DNA from 4 places in the Pseudovibrio sp. FO-BEG1 genome. Region 3 is predicted to be linked to each of the others. Evidence: riboswitches for the same ligand, from Rfam matches in the RefSeq annotation. Region 3 holds a riboswitch; each other region holds the start of a gene.
What was found. A riboswitch is a leader RNA that binds a small molecule or an ion and turns the genes downstream of it on or off. The one in region 3 is predicted to bind thiamine pyrophosphate.

Region 1: linked by a shared signal. The riboswitch ahead of thiB (thiamine ABC transporter substrate binding subunit) and the one ahead of PSE_RS20190 (hydroxyethylthiazole kinase) in region 3 are both predicted to bind thiamine pyrophosphate.
Region 2: linked by a shared signal. The riboswitch ahead of thiC (phosphomethylpyrimidine synthase ThiC) and the one ahead of PSE_RS20190 (hydroxyethylthiazole kinase) in region 3 are both predicted to bind thiamine pyrophosphate.
Region 4: linked by a shared signal. The riboswitch ahead of thiM (hydroxyethylthiazole kinase) and the one ahead of PSE_RS20190 (hydroxyethylthiazole kinase) in region 3 are both predicted to bind thiamine pyrophosphate.

What each region holds. Positions count from the first base shown of each region.
Region 1 is NC_016642.1:2,019,757-2,024,446, reverse strand. Features, by position in the region: gene PSE_RS09240 (ATP-binding cassette domain-containing protein) at 1-551, opposite strand, end outside; gene PSE_RS09235 (thiamine/thiamine pyrophosphate ABC transporter permease ThiP) at 538-2,085, opposite strand; gene thiB (thiamine ABC transporter substrate binding subunit) at 2,061-3,053, opposite strand; TPP riboswitch at 3,075-3,181, opposite strand; gene katG (catalase/peroxidase HPI) at 3,294-4,690, opposite strand, start outside.
Region 2 is NC_016642.1:951,821-956,510, forward strand. Features, by position in the region: gene PSE_RS04435 (FAD-dependent oxidoreductase) at 1-407, opposite strand, end outside; gene thiC (phosphomethylpyrimidine synthase ThiC) at 404-2,203, opposite strand; TPP riboswitch at 2,317-2,437, opposite strand; gene PSE_RS04445 (hypothetical protein) at 2,621-4,588, shown strand.
Region 3 is NC_016642.1:4,483,881-4,488,570, reverse strand. Features, by position in the region: gene PSE_RS20200 (xanthine dehydrogenase family protein molybdopterin-binding subunit) at 1-2,136, shown strand, start outside; gene PSE_RS20195 (Lrp/AsnC ligand binding domain-containing protein) at 2,207-2,443, opposite strand; TPP riboswitch at 2,653-2,761, shown strand; gene PSE_RS20190 (hydroxyethylthiazole kinase) at 2,801-3,556, shown strand; gene thiD (bifunctional hydroxymethylpyrimidine kinase/phosphomethylpyrimidine kinase) at 3,556-4,359, shown strand; gene PSE_RS20180 (TRAP transporter substrate-binding protein) at 4,372-4,690, shown strand, end outside.
Region 4 is NC_016642.1:643,858-648,547, forward strand. Features, by position in the region: gene lpdA (dihydrolipoyl dehydrogenase) at 1-127, shown strand, start outside; gene PSE_RS03005 (hypothetical protein) at 205-636, opposite strand; gene thiE (thiamine phosphate synthase) at 805-1,446, opposite strand; gene thiM (hydroxyethylthiazole kinase) at 1,430-2,242, opposite strand; TPP riboswitch at 2,318-2,418, opposite strand; gene PSE_RS03020 (tyrosine recombinase XerC) at 2,478-3,437, opposite strand; gene PSE_RS03025 (phospholipase D-like domain-containing protein) at 3,519-4,604, opposite strand.

The DNA of each region.
Region 1 (4,690 bases), 2.5 Mb from region 3:
ATGAGCGTAGTGCCTGTCTCAGTTGCTAGCTCTGCAACCAGATCCAGCATTTCGGCCTTCAAGGCTGGGCCAAGTGCGGCGAAGGGCTCATCAAGCAGAAGCAGGTCGCGGTGTTGTACGAGCACACGAGCGAGCGCAACGCGGCTTTGTTGGCCGCCAGACAGTTCAGCAGGTTTACGTGTTCCCATCCCAGCAAGACCCACCCGCTCCAGCGCAGCAGCGACCTGAGCGTGCTCTGTTTTTGAGAGTTTGCCGCTTGGACGCAGACCAAGTGCTGCGTTCTGCTCAGCAGTGAGGTGCGGAAAGAGGTTGCCATCCTGAAACAACATCGCGATTGGGCGTTTGCCCGGGGTCAGTTCTGTCAGATCCTGCCCCTTCCATGAGACATGCCCCTTTGAGAGCTGGCGGAAACCGGCGATCGCTTCCAGCAGGGTTGATTTGCCTGCACCTGAAGGGCCAATCACGGCAACACTGCTGCCAGCTTCTACGCTGACATCTGCGTGCAGTTGAAAGACACCATTGGCGATTATGCAAGACTCAAGCTTCAGCATGCCAGCGTCCTCCGCGGTCTAAGAGCCAGAATAAAGACATGGACAGCACCAGCAATAAAAGTGCTCCACCGGCCGCCGCTTCCATCTTATAAGCGCCCATGAGGCGATAGATCTGCAAAGGCAGTGTTGCAATCTCCGGGTCAGCGAAAAGAGCAATCACACCCAGATCCCCCATGGAAAGCGCGGCAGCAAGGCCAGCAGCAAAGCCAATCTGTGGCCTCATGCGCGGAATAAAGACACGCGTGAAGAACACCCAGCCTTCCATATTCAGAGACAGCGCCAGACGTCCATGACGGGAAACAGTATCCTTCGCAGCCGGAACCAGAATGCGCAGGGCGAACGGCAGTGCCATGGCTGCGTTAACCAGCGCAGTGACAGGTAACGCGAGATCTGTTGGGTTTGCCCAGGGGCGGATGATGATGAACAGCCCCGTGCCGATCACCAATGGAGAAGCAGCAAGGCCAAGGATGCCCGCAAGTTCTACAGGGCTGTGCCTTCTAACAGCAATGGCTGCAGCCATCGGTAACGCAAGCAACAGCAAAATGATGGTGCTGGCTGAAGCAACGCCTACCGAGATCAATGCAGATTTGATCACCAAAAACGGCAGAGAGAAAAGACCTGCAACACCGGAGAGCGCAACAGCGCTGATTGGCAGAAGGAGAAAGACAGCGGCAAGTATAATCCAAAAACTATCGATGACAGGCGTACCACCATCCCAGCGTTGGATGGCTCTGTCTAATCCCGCACCAAAACCTTCACCACGGGAAAGCTTCAGAGCGGCAAAAGCAGCTGCCGCTGTCAGCGCCAATTGCAGGGCAGAGAGAAGTGCTGCACGTCCAAGGTCAAAATCATAGGTAAAGGCCTGATAAATCGCCAGCTCAATTGTTGTCGCGCGGGGACCGCCACCAAGGGTGAGTGCAACGGCGAAACTGGTGAGGCAAATGGCAAAAATTACGGCTAGTGCGCCGGGCAAAATGCGTTTGAGCATGGGAAGCTCGATCAGGCGGAACAAAGACCAGCCGTCGCATCCCAGCTGAGCCGCAAGGCGAAAACGCTCCGACGGTATCTCTTGCCACCCCTGCAATATGAGGCGGGTTGCCAATGGCAGGTTGAAGAACACATGAGCCAGCACAACACCGTGCAGGCCATAAATGCGGATGGGAGACGCGCCGAAGTAAACCAGTACATCTGAAATCCAACCGGAACGTCCAAAAACCTGCAGTAGACCAAGAATGGCGACAATAACCGGAAGGATAAACGGGGCGCCAAGCAAGGCGATCAACAAGCTGCGCCCCTTAAACCGGCGGCGTGCCAGCGCGCGTGCAACAGGCACCGCCAACCCTACGCTGATCACGGCTGAAAGCACGGCTTGTGTGAGCGTAAACTTAAGTGCCGCCCAGTCTGACAAAGAAAAACCATGCCCGGCTTCAGCACGCAGTGCAACAGCAGCCAGCGTGCCAAGAATGAGTGCCGCGACGAGCAATGCCGCGGCAACTCCGGGAAGCGAGCTTACTGGCTGAGTGCTTCGAGCCATTCCGGCAGAGCCTCACGTCGTGCAGCAACTGCATCTTCAGGTGCAAGCAGCAAAGCCTTTTCAGGTGTTTGCAAGGTTTCGAAACCTGCTGGAAGACCACTTGCAGGTGTAACTGCCGGATACATCCAGTTGGTTGTTGGAATGATGCTCTGGAAAGCGTCAGAAACTATGAAGTTCAGGAACTTGTCTGCCAGTTCCGGCTGATCGGTGCCAGCAAGTTTCGCTGCCACTTCCACCTGCATGTAATGGCCTTCATCAAACGCAGCCGTGGTTTTGCTGTCATCTTCCTCAGCAATCAGGTGATAAGCCGGAGATGTGGTGTAGCTGAGCACCATGTCCGCTTCCCCATCAAGGAAAAGGCCATAGGCTTCAGACCAACCTTTGGTAACAGTCACGATATTATCGGAAAGCCCTGCCCAGATATCCGCAGCTTCATCGCTATAAGCAGACTTTACCCAAAGCAGCAGACCAAGGCCTGGGGTGGAAGAGCGTGGATCCTGAATGAGGATCTTTGTGTCGCTCTCGGCCAGCTCACGGAAACTGGAAGGAACCGTTGCGCCCTTCTTATACACGAATGCGAAATAGCCCCAGTCGTAAGGCACAAAGGTCTCATCTGCCCAATCGACCGGCAGTGTGTAGTTTGCTTCAACTGAATGCGGTGCAAACAGACCCGTCTTCTTGGCTGTCTCAATCAGATTGGTATCTAGCCCCAGAACAACATCAGCATCGGTGTTGTTGCCTTCAAGACGAAGACGGGAAAGCAGCGCGGCACCATCTTCAACACCAACAAGGTTCAGGTCACATTCGCAGATTGCTTCAAATGCTTCTTCCACTTTAGGGCCAGGGCCCCAGTCAGAAACGAAGCTGTCATAGGTATAAACGGTGAGTTCTGGCTTCTCAGTAGCCATTGCCGATGTTGCAGTGAGTAATCCCGCAGCAATTAACAGATGTTTCAAGTCATCCTCCATTGCGGCGAGAGGGCAAGGATGGATGAAACCGGTACCCTTCCCTCCGCCGGTTCTAGCCGGTTCAGGTTCAACGGGTTCGCCAATCTGGCATCTCAGCACGACAAAAGCGCGCACCCCGAGGTCAAGCGGTTCTTAACTGGAAAAGAAGAGCAGCGCAACCGGATATACCTGAGGGACGAAAAGCACCTCAATGAAGTTGCGAAAAAGCCCGGGCAGTCTCCTGCCCAGGCTGAGGTTCATTTATGCAGTCAGGTCGAAGCGGTCGGCGTTCATGACCTTGGTCCATGTTGTCACGAAGTCGCGGACGAACTTTTCGTGGTTGTCGTCCTGGGCGTACACTTCAGCGTAAGCACGCAGGATGGAGTTGGAACCAAACACAAGGTCGGCACTGGTTGCAGTCCACTTAGGCTTGCCAGATTTCCGGTCACGGATCTCATAGGTACCATCCTTGAGCGGATGCCAGCTGTTGTCCATGTCGGTCAGGTTGACGAAGAAATCTGTGGTCAGCTGGCCTTCACGATCCGTGAAGACACCGTGCTTTGATCCACCGTAGTTAGCACCAAGAACGCGCAAGCCGCCAACGAGCGCAGTCATTTCCCAGCCGGTGAGGCGGAGGAGCTGTGCGCGATCCAGCATCATTTCTTCTGGGCTCACAGCATATTCTTGCTTCTGCCAGTTGCGGAAGCCATCAGAAATAGGCTCCAACACAGAGAAGGATGTTGCGTCTGTCATTTCATCCGTTGCATCACCGCGGCCCGGTGCGAATGGAACATCCACGTTAAAGCCAGCTGCCTTGATGGCATTTTCAACGCCGACGTTCCCTGCCAGAACGATCACGTCTGCAACTGAGGCCCCTGTCTCTGCTGCAATTGGTTCGAGCACCGCCAGCACTTTCGCAAGCCGATCCGGCTCATTACCAACCCAGTCCTTTTGCGGAGCAAGCCGGATGCGAGCACCGTTGGCGCCACCGCGCATGTCAGAGCCACGATAGGTTCGTGCACTGTCCCAAGCCGTTTTGATCAGGTCTTCATTGCTCAAGCCGCTTGCTGAAATTTTGGCTTTCACCGCAGCAACATCATAGTTTGTGTTGCCCGCTGGAACCGGATCCTGCCAGATGAGGTCTTCTTTCGGCACATCCGGGCCAAGATAGTTTGCTCTCGGTCCCATATCGCGGTGGGTCAGCTTGAACCAGGCCCGTGCAAAGGTATCCCTGAAGTACTCAGGATCTGCCATGAACTTCTGGCAGTACTCGTTGTAGATCGGGTCAACCTTCATCGCCATGTCTGCATCAGTCATGATTGGGTTATGGCGAACGGATGGGTCTGTTGGATCGACAGGTTTGTCTTCTTCCTTGATGGAGACAGGTTCCCATTGCCAGGCTCCGGCAGGGGATTTGACCTGATGCCATTCATGACCGAACAGCATATCGAAGAAACCCATATCGAATGTGGTTGGGTGTGTTGTCCACGCCCCTTCAATGCCAGAAGTAAAGGCATTTGTTGCCTTGCCGTCCTGACCAGGGTTGGACCAGCCAAGTCCCTGCTCATCCAGACCGGCAGCTTCCGGCGCTACACCGATGTTATCAACGGCGCCGCGTCCATGGGTCTTACCAACGGTGTGACCGCCGCATGTCAGTG
Region 2 (4,690 bases), 1.9 Mb from region 3:
TCAAGATGCGCCTCTTCTTTGAAGAAAAGCCCTCGCTCAAACCGTCCTTCCAAAGCGGGTTCAAGCTGAGTGATTACCTGACCATCAACTTCATCAAAATGAGACGTCCGCCGTGCAAACCGTGTCAGTTCTGCATGATCTCGCGGCGGTGCCACCACAAGTGTTCCATGCCGCGTAACGGGTGTGACTTGAGCCCACCAATCTGCCGCAGTGCATCCGAGCGTGATGACATTCTCTTCCGCACTTTCCCGCTCGCAATAAGGGGTCAGCATACCGCCTGCGAACCGGGCAACGCTGTTTTCTCCGGGCTTTTCTGCCCTCTCGAAGATGGTGACAGATGCACCACGCTTTGCCAGTTCATAGGCGGAAGCCAGCCCTGCAAGGCCAGCTCCTGCAATCGTAATCACTGCTCCGCCTCCGCTAATGGAAGGTAAAGCTCACCACCTTCACGGAACTTGGCCGCCATCGCTTCCATGCCTTCTTTCTGAGCTTCAGCCCGAATGTCATGAGAAATCCGCATAGAGCAGAACTTTGGCCCACACATAGAGCAGAAATGCGCCACTTTGTGCGCATCCTTCGGCAAGGTCTCATCATGGAAGTTGCGGGCTGTTTCTGGATCGAGGGACAGGTTGAACTGATCCTCCCAACGGAACTCAAAGCGCGCACGGGATAGTGCATCATCTCGTCGCTGAGCACCCGGCAATCCCTTGGCAAGATCAGCAGCATGAGCGGCAATCTTGTAGGTGATCACGCCAGTCTTCACGTCATCTCGGTCGGGCAGCCCCAGATGCTCCTTCGGCGTCACATAACAAAGCATGGCACAGCCAAACCACCCAATCATCGCCGCGCCAATGCCAGAGGTGATGTGATCGTAACCGGGAGCGATATCTGTGGTGAGAGGGCCAAGTGTGTAGAATGGAGCCTCATGGCAGCATTCCAGCTGCTTATCCATGTTCTCCTTGATCTTATGCATGGCTACATGGCCCGGACCTTCGATCATCACCTGACAATCCTTGGCCCAAGCAATCTTGGTCAGCTCACCAAGCGTTTCCAGCTCAGCAAACTGAGCCTCATCATTCGCATCCGCAATGGAACCTGGACGCAAACCATCACCAAGGGAGAAGGCCACATCATACTGGCGGCAGATATCGCAGATCTCCGCAAAGTGCTCATAAAGGAAGCTTTCCTTGTGATGATGCAGACACCACTTGGCCATGATGGAGCCGCCACGAGAAACAATGCCTGTCACGCGATTAACGGTCATCGGCACCATATGCAGGCGCACACCAGCGTGGATGGTGAAGTAATCAACCCCTTGCTCAGCCTGCTCAATCAGTGTGTCGCGAAAAATCTCCCAAGTCAGATCCTCAGCAATACCATTTACTTTCTCAAGTGCCTGATAAAGCGGAACCGTCCCAATCGGCACTGGACTGTTGCGGATGATCCACTCGCGCGTATTGTGAATGTTGCGACCTGTCGAAAGATCCATCACGGTATCTGCGCCCCATCGGATTGCCCAAACCATCTTGTCCACTTCCTCCTCCATGGAGGAGGTGACAGCGGACGTGCCCATATTGGCGTTGATCTTCACCAAAAAGTTCCGGCCAATAATCATCGGCTCGCTCTCTGGGTGATTGATGTTGGAGGGGATAATTGCACGACCTGCGGCGACCTCATCTCGAACAAACTCCGGCGTCACATAATCAGGAATGCTTGCGCCCCAGTCATTGCCGGAACGTTCCTCGGCAACGGCCTCACGCATCTGGTTCTCGCGGATAGCAACAAACTCCATCTCCGGCGTGATAATGCCTGCGCGGGCATAAGCCAGCTGTGTCACAGCCTTGCCGTCCTTGCCACGCAGCGGCTGCGGCTTCACCGGAAATTCGGCAACCAACCGCTCACCCTGCGCGAAACCGTTGTCTTCTGGTTTGATCTCACGACCTTCATAAACTTCCACATCTCCGCGAGCCTTGATCCACTTGCGCCGTACTGTTGGCAGACCTTCGGAAATACTGGTTGTGACAGCAGGATCAGTGTAGGGGCCGGAGCTGTCATAGACTGGCAACGGTGGTTCGCCTGCAGTTGGATGGACGCTGATTTCGCGCATCGGTACTCGCACGTCTTTATGCAAATGACCGCTCACGTAGATCTTGCGTGACGCAGGCAAGGAGCCTGTGGTGATGGATGGCTTTGGGCTAGTCATAATGGTGCTCCTCAAGTTCATAACTCGAAAGACACCAGATGAGTTTTGGCTGGGAAACCGCAGGAAGATTTCCTGCTGAGTGGATCGCGGTGGATACAATACCCCTGATAACAGGCCGCGCGACCCGTGCTTCCTACGCCAGTATCAACTGGGTCAGGTTCAAAGGGTCGCGTCGCCGAGCTTGCGCTCTGTCAGCCTCTCAGTCTCCTAGGTGAGACTCCCCTGCATACGTGTTTTTGCTAGACCTATTAGAAGGGCCTGTCAAGGCAGGTTCGGTTCAGGTGAGGTTCAGAAATCTTCTGTAATTTGGCTTGGGTGAGAGGGGAGTTGTTGGCCCTTATTGGATTTTGAGGTTTGCGCACCTATCTCTCATCTAAGAATTTCACTTCTGGATATCGCAACTAATAATATCAACGAATGCCTGAAACCTCTTCTCTCCCGTCTGTTCTTGCCGGCCCTATTCTGCGGCGATTAGAAACCACCCGTCTCACCTTCTGGCTCGCTGTCCGCGCACCGGCAGATGTAAAGCTGGAGCTACTGCCCCAAGACGGTGATCCGCAAACCTATGAGCTTTCCAAAAAGCAGGCAGAGGTGAACCTGATTTCGGCAGGCACGCACCTCCATTACCTGTTGATCGACCTTCCGCTCCATCAGCCGCTGCCACAGGATGTCTGGGTAAACTATCGCCTATCTTTGCGCATGGCAGATAATGAGGCAGCAGGCTGGCAAGATCACACGGCTTGGGCACCTGATCTCTGTTATGAAGGTCAATCGCTTCCCGGCTTCCTTCTCAGCTCCAAGGTGTCTTCGCTTCTGCACGGCTCTTGCCGCAAACCACATCACGATTCTGGTGATGGCTTGGTCGCTGCGGACCAGTTTTTGGCAAAGCATATTGCATCGAATGGCGGGACCAAGATTGATCAGGAGAAATGGCCCGCTGCTTTGGTGATGAGCGGTGACCAGATTTACTCTGATGACGTTGCTGGCCCAATGCTGCGAGCAATCCATTCACTTATCGAAAAGCTTGGCATTACAGAAGAGCAGTTGAGTGGCTTGGAAAGCAAGATCCCTGACGCTGCATCAGATCTGTATAGCCATGGTGATACCTACTACCGACGTGAGAAGTTTCTGCCCAATCTGGAGAAGAACCGGAAGCTCTGGGTCGTCTTGTTCGGTGGTGTCGAAAAACCAATTTTTACGGCTGACCATGCTCACAACCACCTGATTACACTTGCTGAATTTCTGGCAATGTATCTGCTTGTCTGGTCCCCCGCAGCTTGGGATTTGGTTGAGACAGATAAACCTGAGGGTCTAACACCTGAAGAAACAGAGCTTTATGAGACTGAGCAGGAAATCCTGAAGGACTTTGTCTCAGGCCTCAGTCAGGTCCGAAGGCTCTTTGCGCATTTGCCTGTCGCGATGATCTTTGATGATCACGATGTCACGGACGACTGGAACCTCAATCGTGATTGGGAAGAGACCGCCTACGGTCACCCATTCTCCCGCCGCATCATCGGTAATGCCCTGTGCGCCTACATGCTCAATCAGGGCTGGGGCAACAAACCGGAAGCTTTCGCGGGTGGTCTGCTGGATGAGATGACTGAGGTCTTCAAGTCACCCGGCACAAGCGCCTACGATGAGTTTCTGGATCACCTCTTTGGCTTTGAGAACTGGGACTACCACTGGGAGCTGGACCCGCCACTGTTGGTGCTGGATACCCGCACACGCAGATGGAGATCAGAACGGGCAGGGTATTTGCCTTCAGGCTTGTTGGACTGGGAAGCAGTCACTGACCTTCAGCGATCCCTTCGCGGCAAGGACGCTGTCCTGCTTGTATCTGCTGCGCCAATCTTCGGCGTTAAGTTGATCGAGACCCTTCAGAAGCTGCTCACCTTCATGGGCAAGCCACTCATGGTGGATGCTGAGTATTGGATGGCGCATCCGGGAACTGCGGATGGCATTTTGAATGTGTTCCGTCACCGCAAAACACCAGACCGTTTCACGATCCTCTCCGGAGATGTGCATTACTCGTTTGTGTATGACGTAGAACTGCGCGGTCATTCCAGAGGGCCGGATATCTGGCAAATCTGTAGCAGTGGCATCAAGAACGAGTTCCCAGCAAAGCTGCTGGACAAACTCGATCATCTAAACCGCTGGCTCTATGCGCCTCGCTCACCGCTAAACTGGCTCACGAGACGGCGTGGAATGAAAGTGATCCCGCGCAAACCGGTCGGTACTCAGCATGGTCGTCGCCTGCTGAATGCAAGTGGCATTGGATTAGTTGAGTTTGACGAACATGGCGGGCCTGATCAAATCAGCCAGCTGCTGCCAGATGGTCGTCAGGTTGTGTTCGTACGCCGGGAAGAAGAAGCTCGCTGGGATTAACAGCAAAAAATCTAGAGCCAAAATAATACCTGTGGTCTGCAACTGTCTCAGGTAAATGCTGGAAATTTATTAGAATTACCCAAATTAAGGGCTCTGCCTAAT
Region 3 (4,690 bases):
GGAGGATTGGATGATGCGCGGGCCATGGACGGTGTACAGCTTGTTCTGACTGCAGCGGACATTGAAGGGACGAACTCCATTCCGTGTAAAGCAGTGCTTCGCCAATTGGATGGGACGAAGCATTGGGTGCCTCATCGCGAAGTTCTCTGTTCCGATACAGCCCGGTTTGTAGGCGATGCATTAGCCTTTGTTGTAGCCGACACGGTTGAACAAGCGCGGGCGGCTATGGAGATGATTGAGGTTGATTATGATGATGTCGATCCTGCAATTGGAACCGAGGCTGCGCTAGAAGATGGTGGGCCGCTGGTGTGGCCGGAGCATGGGTCCAATGAGGCTTTCAACATTGGGATGGGTAACAAGGATGCTATGGAAGAGGCCTTCCAGAATGCGCACCATGTTACCAAGATCAAGGTGGTCAATAATCGACTAGTTTCCAATGCGGTGGAGCCGCGGGCCTGTATTGGTGAGTTCAATAGCGACAGTGGTCGTTACACGCTGACCACCGGAACGCAGGGCGGACATGCCATGCGTGATCTGATTGCTAAGAACATACTCAACGTCGACCCAAAAGATATCCGCGTTGTGACGCCGGATGTGGGCGGTGGTTTTGGAACCAAGATGTTCACCTATCTTGAGTATCCGCTGTGTCTGATCGCTGCGAAACGTCTTGGCCGTCCGGTGAAATGGCTTCAGGAACGGACTGAGCACTTCATGTCTGACGCGCATGGCCGGGATAATGTATCCACGGCTGAGCTTGCGCTCGACGAGAATGGCAAGATGATTGGCCTTAAGGTGCATGTGCTTGCAAACATGGGGGCTTATCTGCACGAGTTTGGTCCGGGCATCCCTCAAGTCGGCATCACGATGACCTCTGGTCTTTATGATATCCCCGCCACATGGGTGGAAGCGACTGGCGTATACACCAATACGGTGCCAGTGGATGCCTTCCGCGGGGCTGGGCGTCCTGAGGCGCTTTATCTGATGGAACGGCTCGCTGATAAGGCTGCGCATGAGATGGGTATGGATCCGGCGGAGTTTCGCCGTAAGAGCTTTATCCCCGATGACGCCTTACCTTATACAACAGCGCTCGGACGCATGTATGATACTGGTTCCTTCGGTGCTCATCTGACCAAGGCTTTGGACGAGATCCATTACGGTACTTTTGCGGAGCGAGAAGCGGAGAGCAAGGCCAAGGGCCTATACCGCGGTATTGGCTTGTCGACCTATGTGGAGGCCTGTGCCTTTGCGGGTGGTGAAGAGGCCAAGCTTGAGCTGAACAAGAACGGCAGTGTGACATTGCTGATTGGAACTCAGAGTAACGGTCAGGGCCATGCGACAGCTTATGGTCAGGTGATTGCCGAGTATCTTGGTTTGCAGCTTGATCAGGTTGAGATGGTGCAGGGGGACACGGATCGTGTGGCGACCGGTGGTGGCACTGGTGGATCCCGATCGATCCCGATTGGATTGCCTTCTGTGAAAGCAGCCTCTGAGACGCTGGTTAAAAAGATCAAGGAAATCGCCAGTGAGAAGCTGGAGGTTGGTGCTGCAGATCTGACGCTTGAAGACGGGCAGGTGCGTGTGGTCGGAACTGACCAGCAGATCAGCCTTGCTGATGTGGCGGGATCTCAGCCAGATACCTTGAGCGCTGCGGAAAAAGTCATGCAGGATGAATGTACTTATCCGAATGGCACGCATGTGTGTGAAGTGGAGATTGATCCAGAAACCGGGAAGACGGACGTGGTCAACTATGTGATCGTGGATGACTTCGGTGTCACAGTGAATCCGATGCTACTTGCCGGTCAGGTGCATGGCGGTGCGGGGCAGGCGATCTCTCAGGCGCTGTGTGAGAACACGGTTTATGATGAAACCGGACAGCTGCTGTCAGCATCCTTCATGGACTATCATGTTGCGCGCGCTGATGATTTGCCGAGTTTCGACTTCTCGACAAGCAACGTTCCTTCCACGACAAATGCGATGGGTATTAAAGGGGCTGGTGAGGCTGGTTCTATTGGGGCAGCGCCTGCGGTGATGAATGCTGTGCAGTATGCGCTGCGCAAGAATGCTGGGGTTGAGCATATAGATATGCCCGCGACGCCGGTTGCTGTGTGGAGCGCTATTCAGGATGCTCAGGGCTGAGCGAAACAATTAGCAGACATTGAAACGAGATTGTGCAGGCGGGCTGGTGTCCCGCCTGTTTTCGTAGGTATCAGAATGCTTTGAAGGTAATGATGGTTCTGGTGTCCTGGATGCCTTCGAAGACTTGTACCTTGTTTGCTACGAAGTGTCCGATGTCTTCATCGTCGTTGATGTAGAACTTGGCCAGCAGATCGAAATCCCCGGAAGTGGAGTAGATCTCGGAGGCAACTTCCGCGTCTGCGATGGCGTTGGCAACCTGATAGGTTTTTCCGAGCTGGCATTTGATCTGTACAAAGAACGGAATCATTAATCTGCTATCCTTCTGTCCCGTAAGCCTGTTTTGTCTTTCCGGGTGCGCTCAAAATTGAGTTTGCGTTGTTTTGTGAGCATTTTGCGTTGAAGCTGCGTTTTTTTGCAAGCTTTTGCGTTTTTTAAGCGAAATCTACCCCCAGTTGCCTATTGTCGCGGTCTCTCGTTTCCACTTGCAGTTCGCTTGTGGGTTTGCTAGCAAAAAATTCTAACCAATGGGGGTGCTCGGTAGTGACTGCCGGGCTGAGAGGCGGAAGGCCAACTCCTAGAACCTGATCCGGGTCGTGCCGGCGGAGGGAATTGGGATGAGTACCAAGGTAATCGTTCCCGCCGTAATCAATAGGGAGCGAAACAAATGTCCTACAAAGCTGAAGATCTCTGGCAAGTGTTTGAGAACCTGCGTGAGCGTGGTGTGCGGGTTCATTGTCTGACGAACTCTGTTGCGCAGAGCATTACCGCGAACATTATGTTGGCCTGTAACATTGTACCGTCAATGACAGCCGCTCATGATGAAATTCCTGCATTTGTTGAAGGTGTCGACGGGTTGCTGGTCAACCTTGGGACGCTGGATGGAAAGCGTCGGCATGGGATCCGGTTGGGGCTGGAGAATGCTGCGAAGAAATCTATCCCCGTGGTGCTGGACCCGGTTAAAGTGGATCGTACTGACATTCGCATGGAGTTTGCGAAGGACATTTTGCAGGACAACATCTCCATCCTGAAAGCGAACATGACCGAGAGCGCCGGGCTGAGTGGGGCGGTTCGTGAGGACACGCTGCTTGCGCGCACCGGAAATGAAGACGCCGTGTTTGGCCGGGAGGCAACCTACACCATCGGCAATGGCCATGCCTACATGGACAAGGTGACTGGCATTGGCTGTGCATTGGGGGGAGTACTGGCGGGTTTTGCTGCTGTTGAGCCGGATCAGGAACTTGCCGTGGTTGCGGCGCTGGCTGTCTATGGTGTATGCGGCGAGATTGCCGCAGAGCAGGCAAATGGGCCGGGAAGCTTCACTCCAGCTTTCATCGATACCCTCTATGGCTTGAAGGCTGACCAATTCAACGAGCGCCTCAAGCTCGAAACAATGAATAATAAAGGTGGGGTATTGGCCTAATGAGTGCGATTGCAGTCACAATTGCGGGCTCGGATTCAGGCGGTGGTGCTGGCGTTCAGGCAGACCTGAAAGCCTTTTCGGCTCGCGGTGTTTATGGGGCCAGTGTGATCACTGCGCTGACGGCCCAGAACACCAAAGGTGTGACAGCCATTCATGATGTGCCGCCAGCATTCGTGGCGGACCAGATGGATGCTGTTTTCTCTGATCTGAAGGTGGATGCCGTGAAAATCGGCATGCTTTCACAGCCAGAGATTATCGATGTTATTGCCACAAAGCTGGCGGAATATGATGTTAAGCGCGTCATCCTTGACCCGGTGATGGTTGCAACTTCTGGTGATGTTCTGTTGCAAACCTCCGCTGTTTCGGTCCTGAAGCAGAAGCTGTTTCCTATGGCGGCGTTGATTACGCCGAATATGCAGGAAGCGGCCTTTTTGCTGGATCAGCCGGTGGCCGGATCCCGTGAAGACATGCATAGCCAAGCTTTGCTTCTGCTGGACATGGGTGCGAACGGGGTTCTGCTGAAAGGCGGACATGGATCTGATGATACCTGTGATGATCTCTTCCTCTCCCGCGATGTGGAGAGGTGGTACACGGCGCCAAGACATGAAACGCAGAACACACATGGGACTGGCTGTACCCTGTCTTCTGCGATTGCGGCGGAACTGGCCAAGGGGCTGGCGCTGCAAGACGCTATTGGCGAAGCGAAAGAATATATTAGTCAGGCGATTAAAGCTGCAGATACGCTTGACGTAGGCGAGGGACATGGGCCTGTGCACCATTTCCACGAATTCTGGTCTGAATAAAAGGCGGAGATAATGACCAAGAACAAAGATAATAATCTGACCCGCCGACAGGCGCTGGGGCTAACCGCTGGGGCGGTTGCCGGTAGCGCTGCACTTGCTGCACCTGCTCTGGCTCAGGATGCTGAACCGGTGATCGAATGGCGCATGGTGACCAGCTGGCCGAAGAACCTGCCAGGTCCAGGAATGTCTGCGCAACGCATTTGTGATCGCATCAACATTATGAGTAATGGTCGGATGCGTGTGCGCTTGTTTGCTGCAGGTGAGCTGGTTCCGGCTTTTGAGGTGTTTGACGCTGTTTCAAGCGGCACTGCACAGATGGGCCATTCCGTTG
Region 4 (4,690 bases), 1.6 Mb from region 3:
ATGCGTTCTGATGGAATTCGGCGGATCTTCAGAAGATCTGGGTCGCACCTGTCATGCGCACCCAACAATGTCCGAAGCAGTGAAAGAAGCTGCTATGGCGACATTTGCAAAGCCAATTCATATGTAATTTGAGTTGATCAGATGAAGAGAAAGCCGCTTCAGGAAACTGAGGCGGCTTTTTTTATCGCTGTAAAGAAAGCAGCTTTACTGACGGATCAGGATGTAACTGCGCGTCTTGTTGGGAATGGTCGGGTCATGGTTCTCGGTCCGCACATAGGCCTGAATACGCTGACCCATTGGCCGTAGTTCAATATACTGGGCCTTAAAGAACCCACCGAACCGAAACGTCAAAACACCAGAGAAACTCAACTGCCCCGCAGCCCAGCCCCATTTGCAGTCTCGGGGAGAACAGCTTGTAAAAGCACGGGCGCGAACCACCAGTTGGTTATCAATGCACTCGCCTTCCACCTCAATCTGAGAAAGCTCTTTCAGCCGTGCCTTTGGGTTCTCCCATTTGCCGAGCTCTGCCATTTCAGATTTGCGGATTTCACAGGCGGTTTGGGCTTGTCCTTCAGAGACAAAGAAAGCGAATGTGCTGAACAGCGCACACACGAACGTTGTTTGACTAAGCTTCATGACGAACGGCCCCCCGCCAGAAACGCACCTCAGAGGAAAACACTGGTGATGCGTTTAAAACAAAAGCTTGGAGCGATTTGCATGAACTCAATGAATGCACCAAGCTTCAGTTCTCTCATATATCAATGTAGATGGGCTCTGTGAGGAGTAAATGCGTGTTTTATCCTATCACCCTAGGTCTTTTACGCTTTTGACGATTTCCTGAAGCTTGCGCGTAGCTTCTGCAGCACTGGGTGCCCCACAGATTGCTGAAATGACAGCAACACCATCAGCCCCAGCCTTGATCACCTGATCCGCATTGGCAAGAGAAATTCCGCCAATCCCAACAACAGGTAGCTGTGATTGAGCAGTTAAGTCAGCAAAGTTTTGCATGCCCACATCAGCTGCATCATCCTTGCTGTTGGTCGGGAAGCATGCGCCGATGCCGAGGTAATCACAGGCTGCAATGTCCGCAGCATCTAGCTCATCCTGAGTGCTCACCGAAAGACCGAGTAGCTTATCTGCCCCGATCAGTTCCCGTGCTTTGGTGGCGTCCATGTCATCTTGTCCAACATGAACTCCATCAGCATGAACGGCCAGGGCAACATCTACGCGGTCATTGACGATCAAAGGCACATTGAGCGGTTTAAGCGCCTGCATCAGCCGTTCTGCCAATTCAATCTGCTCTTTGGTACTGCCGGTTTTATCGCGCAATTGCACCACAGTAGAGCCGTTTTGAGAGGCTGCGACTGCGATGTCGACAGGGTCCTGGCCAGGGCAGTCTTGCGGCCCCAGCACCAGATATACGGAAAGATCAAGCAACGGCTTCATGCATCTCAACCTGAGCTGTTGTTTTGAGGATATCATCGTTCAGCTGATAGAGACCGTTGATGATATCCAGCTGCAAACTTGCTGGTCCTGCGGTATCTTTCGCAGCAATCTCACCAGTTACACCGAGGAAAACCATTGCATCGACTGCAGCATCAAACGGATCATCGCAAACTGCGAGCGTTGCGCCAGTGAGGGCCGTCGCTGTGCAACCAAGGCCGGTCACGTACGGCATCATCTTATCCCCGTTTGCGACTTCAGCCGTGCGTGTGCCGTCAGTGATGAAGTCGACCGGACCAGAGACAACAACCACAGCTCCAGTCTGCTTTGCCAGCTCTTTCGCACCAGCCAGAGCAGTCTCAGAGCTATCCGTGCTATCAACGCCTTTTCCGCCTGCACCCTGACCGGCAAGTGCCATGATTTCAGAGGCATTGCCGCGAATAACGCTCGGCTTATTCTCCAGCAGTTCAGCAGCAAGCTTAGTGCGGAAGGTGAGGGCGCCGACAGCCACCGGGTCCAGCACCCATGGACGATCTGCCTTGTGAGCCGCTGCTGTTGCCAACTTCATCGCCTCTGCTTGCGCAGGGGTGACTGTGCCCACGTTGACCACTAATGCCCCTGCAACACTTGCAAGTTCAGGAGCCTCTTCTGGTCCATCTACCATGGCAGGGGAAGCGCCAATCGCCAGCAAGGCGTTGGCTGTAGTGTTCGCCACCACGATGTTCGTCATGTTATGGACGAGTGGACTGTTTTCACGAATTGCGGAAAGAGTTGCGCAAGCGCTTTCGACACGACCCATTTTTATCCTCGGTCTTGTTGTGCGAAAGAGAGCTGGTGTCAGGGCCTTGGCATACTGCCAGAAGAAACTGTCCCCCAACACAGTGTGAGTGCTCCCTTCGCTGGAATTATCCAGATCAGGTTCATCGAGTATGATCTCAGCCACGACACAAGTGTCGGGCACCCCGTTTCACAGCTCTGAACCTAAGGGGTCTGCCGGAGGAGATCAAGGCGATGTGGAGGAGGGGGACAACCTATCAACGACGTGGATGTGCTTTGTCGTAGGCATCCAACAGCTGTGCACTGTTCACTTCCGTATAAATCTGCGTGGTAGAAAGGCTTGCGTGGCCCAGAAGCTCCTGAATGCTCCTCAAATCCCCGCCTTCAGACAGTAAATGCGTCGCAAAGGAATGGCGCAAAGCATGGGGAGTAGCCGTATCCGGAAGCCCGAGTGCACTGCGGATTTTTTGCATGGCCAGCTGGATCATGCGTGCGTTGAGCGCGCCGCCGCGAACACCGCGGAAGAGGGGCGAGTTCGCTGAAAGGTCATAGGGGCATTGATCTTTGTAAGCTTCGATAGCTTCAACGACCACAGGCAGAACTGGAACAAGCCGTTCCTTGTTGCCTTTGCCGCGCACTTTCAAAGACTTATCGCCTTCTTTCGGTGCCGTAGCAGGTGTCAGAGACAACGCTTCCGAGATACGAAGTCCGCAGCCGTACAGGAGAGTAAACACCGCAGCATTGCGCGCTTCAACCCAGGGCGTGTCCTCGAAAGCCAGATCGCTGCTGACAATCGCTTTGGCTTCCTCAACGGGGATAGGCTTGGGTAAGCTGCGGGGAAGTCTCGGCGTACGCACCGCTGCAGCACCGGCCGCATTCACCTCGCCGCGCTCCTCCAGAAACGAGAGGAACGAGCGAATACCAGCCAGACCGCGAGCAAGCGTCCGCGTCTGCGCGCCGTCTTTCCGACGCGTTGCCAGAAAGCCGCGAAAGTCTTTTGGTTTCAACGACTCCAGATGCCGCAGAGCAACTGGCTCACCCTCATAACTGGTCATGAAACGCAGGAACTGACGCGTGTCGCGCTCATACGCTTCCAGTGTCCGCTCAGCCAGTCGCCGTTCGGAGCCAAGATGATCAATCCAGTCTTCAATCGCTGCGGTAACATCTGGTTTGCAGATGATGAGTAAGTCTTCGCCGCTATCCAGGGAATTTGCCATTCGCCAAGTGTAAGCGCCAAATCTGGCTGAATGGTTACCAAAAGATAAACATTCACGCCTTTACGAAATGGCTGAGCAGATTTAGTCGATCACGATTGGTTCCCCGTGGTCGCTGATGATCCGGTCAATCTCCTGCCGTGCCGCCATCGCAAACCGTTTCTGGTTCTCCGTTGGGGCAACGGAATCCCCCAGAACAACGATATTCTCGTCATTAAACCGGTTCGCAGGGCCAGTGTAGTTGAAACTGCCAACAATCATGATGCTATCGTCAATCACCATAAGCTTATGATGCAGCTTGCCAATCCGGCTCGATCCGCGAACGAAGTGCAGATCAGCGCCAGCTTCTGCAAGAGGCTGCGTCGCGGCCCAATCCTGCCCGCCTTGCCGGGCGTCAAGAGCACCGCGCACCTGTCTTCCTGCTTCCATCAGCAGCAACATGGCATCATCAATGCCGGAGCTTTTGGAGAAGGTGAAGATCGCAAAGTCCACCCGTTCCTTAGCTTTCGTCATCTGTTTGGTGACTTCCATCTCCGGCGCATGGTCCGGCGCAAAGCAAACTTTCACGCGGATGTCGTCAACCACCACCTCTTTCGGTGTGTTTTCGGACTCATTCTCATCCACGCTGTAGCGGCCAAATCTTCCGCGTTTAATCTCCCTGAATTCCCGCTCAAAGATGTCAGCGACCTTCTCATCCTTGATGATAAGAAGATGGTTCAGATTGCGATGCGTGCCGGTCTCCGTGAAGTTTGTGGAGCCGGTCAGAACAGCATTGCCGTCACGAATGATGAATTTCTGATGGAATATCCGTGGGTTAAAATCCGTCCGTACCCACACTTTGGAACGCAGTAGCGCCGCATGAAGCTGGCGGTTCACCTCGTTCTCAACACGAGGGTCACTGGTATGCGGGTCATCCGCAGGCTCATCCACGCTTAGATAATCCGCCTCGGATACCACTCGCACCCGCACGCCGCGCCGTTTTGCGTTAATTATTGCGTTGGTTATGCGTTTATTGTCTATTTCTTGAATTGCTATGTCGAGACTTCGCACTGCAGCATCGATAAACGCAATAATCTCGCCCTCCAGATCATCCAGCGGATTATCCGGCAAATGATCGAGGACTGTTTTCGGACCAACGAGGAATTTCAGATTCTCGGTTTGAACTGCCATTGTACCCTCCCAGCGTCATAACATCTTACCCTAGGGTAGATGATGTGTCGGTACACAATTATGACGGTAGGAAGTGAAATTGATGG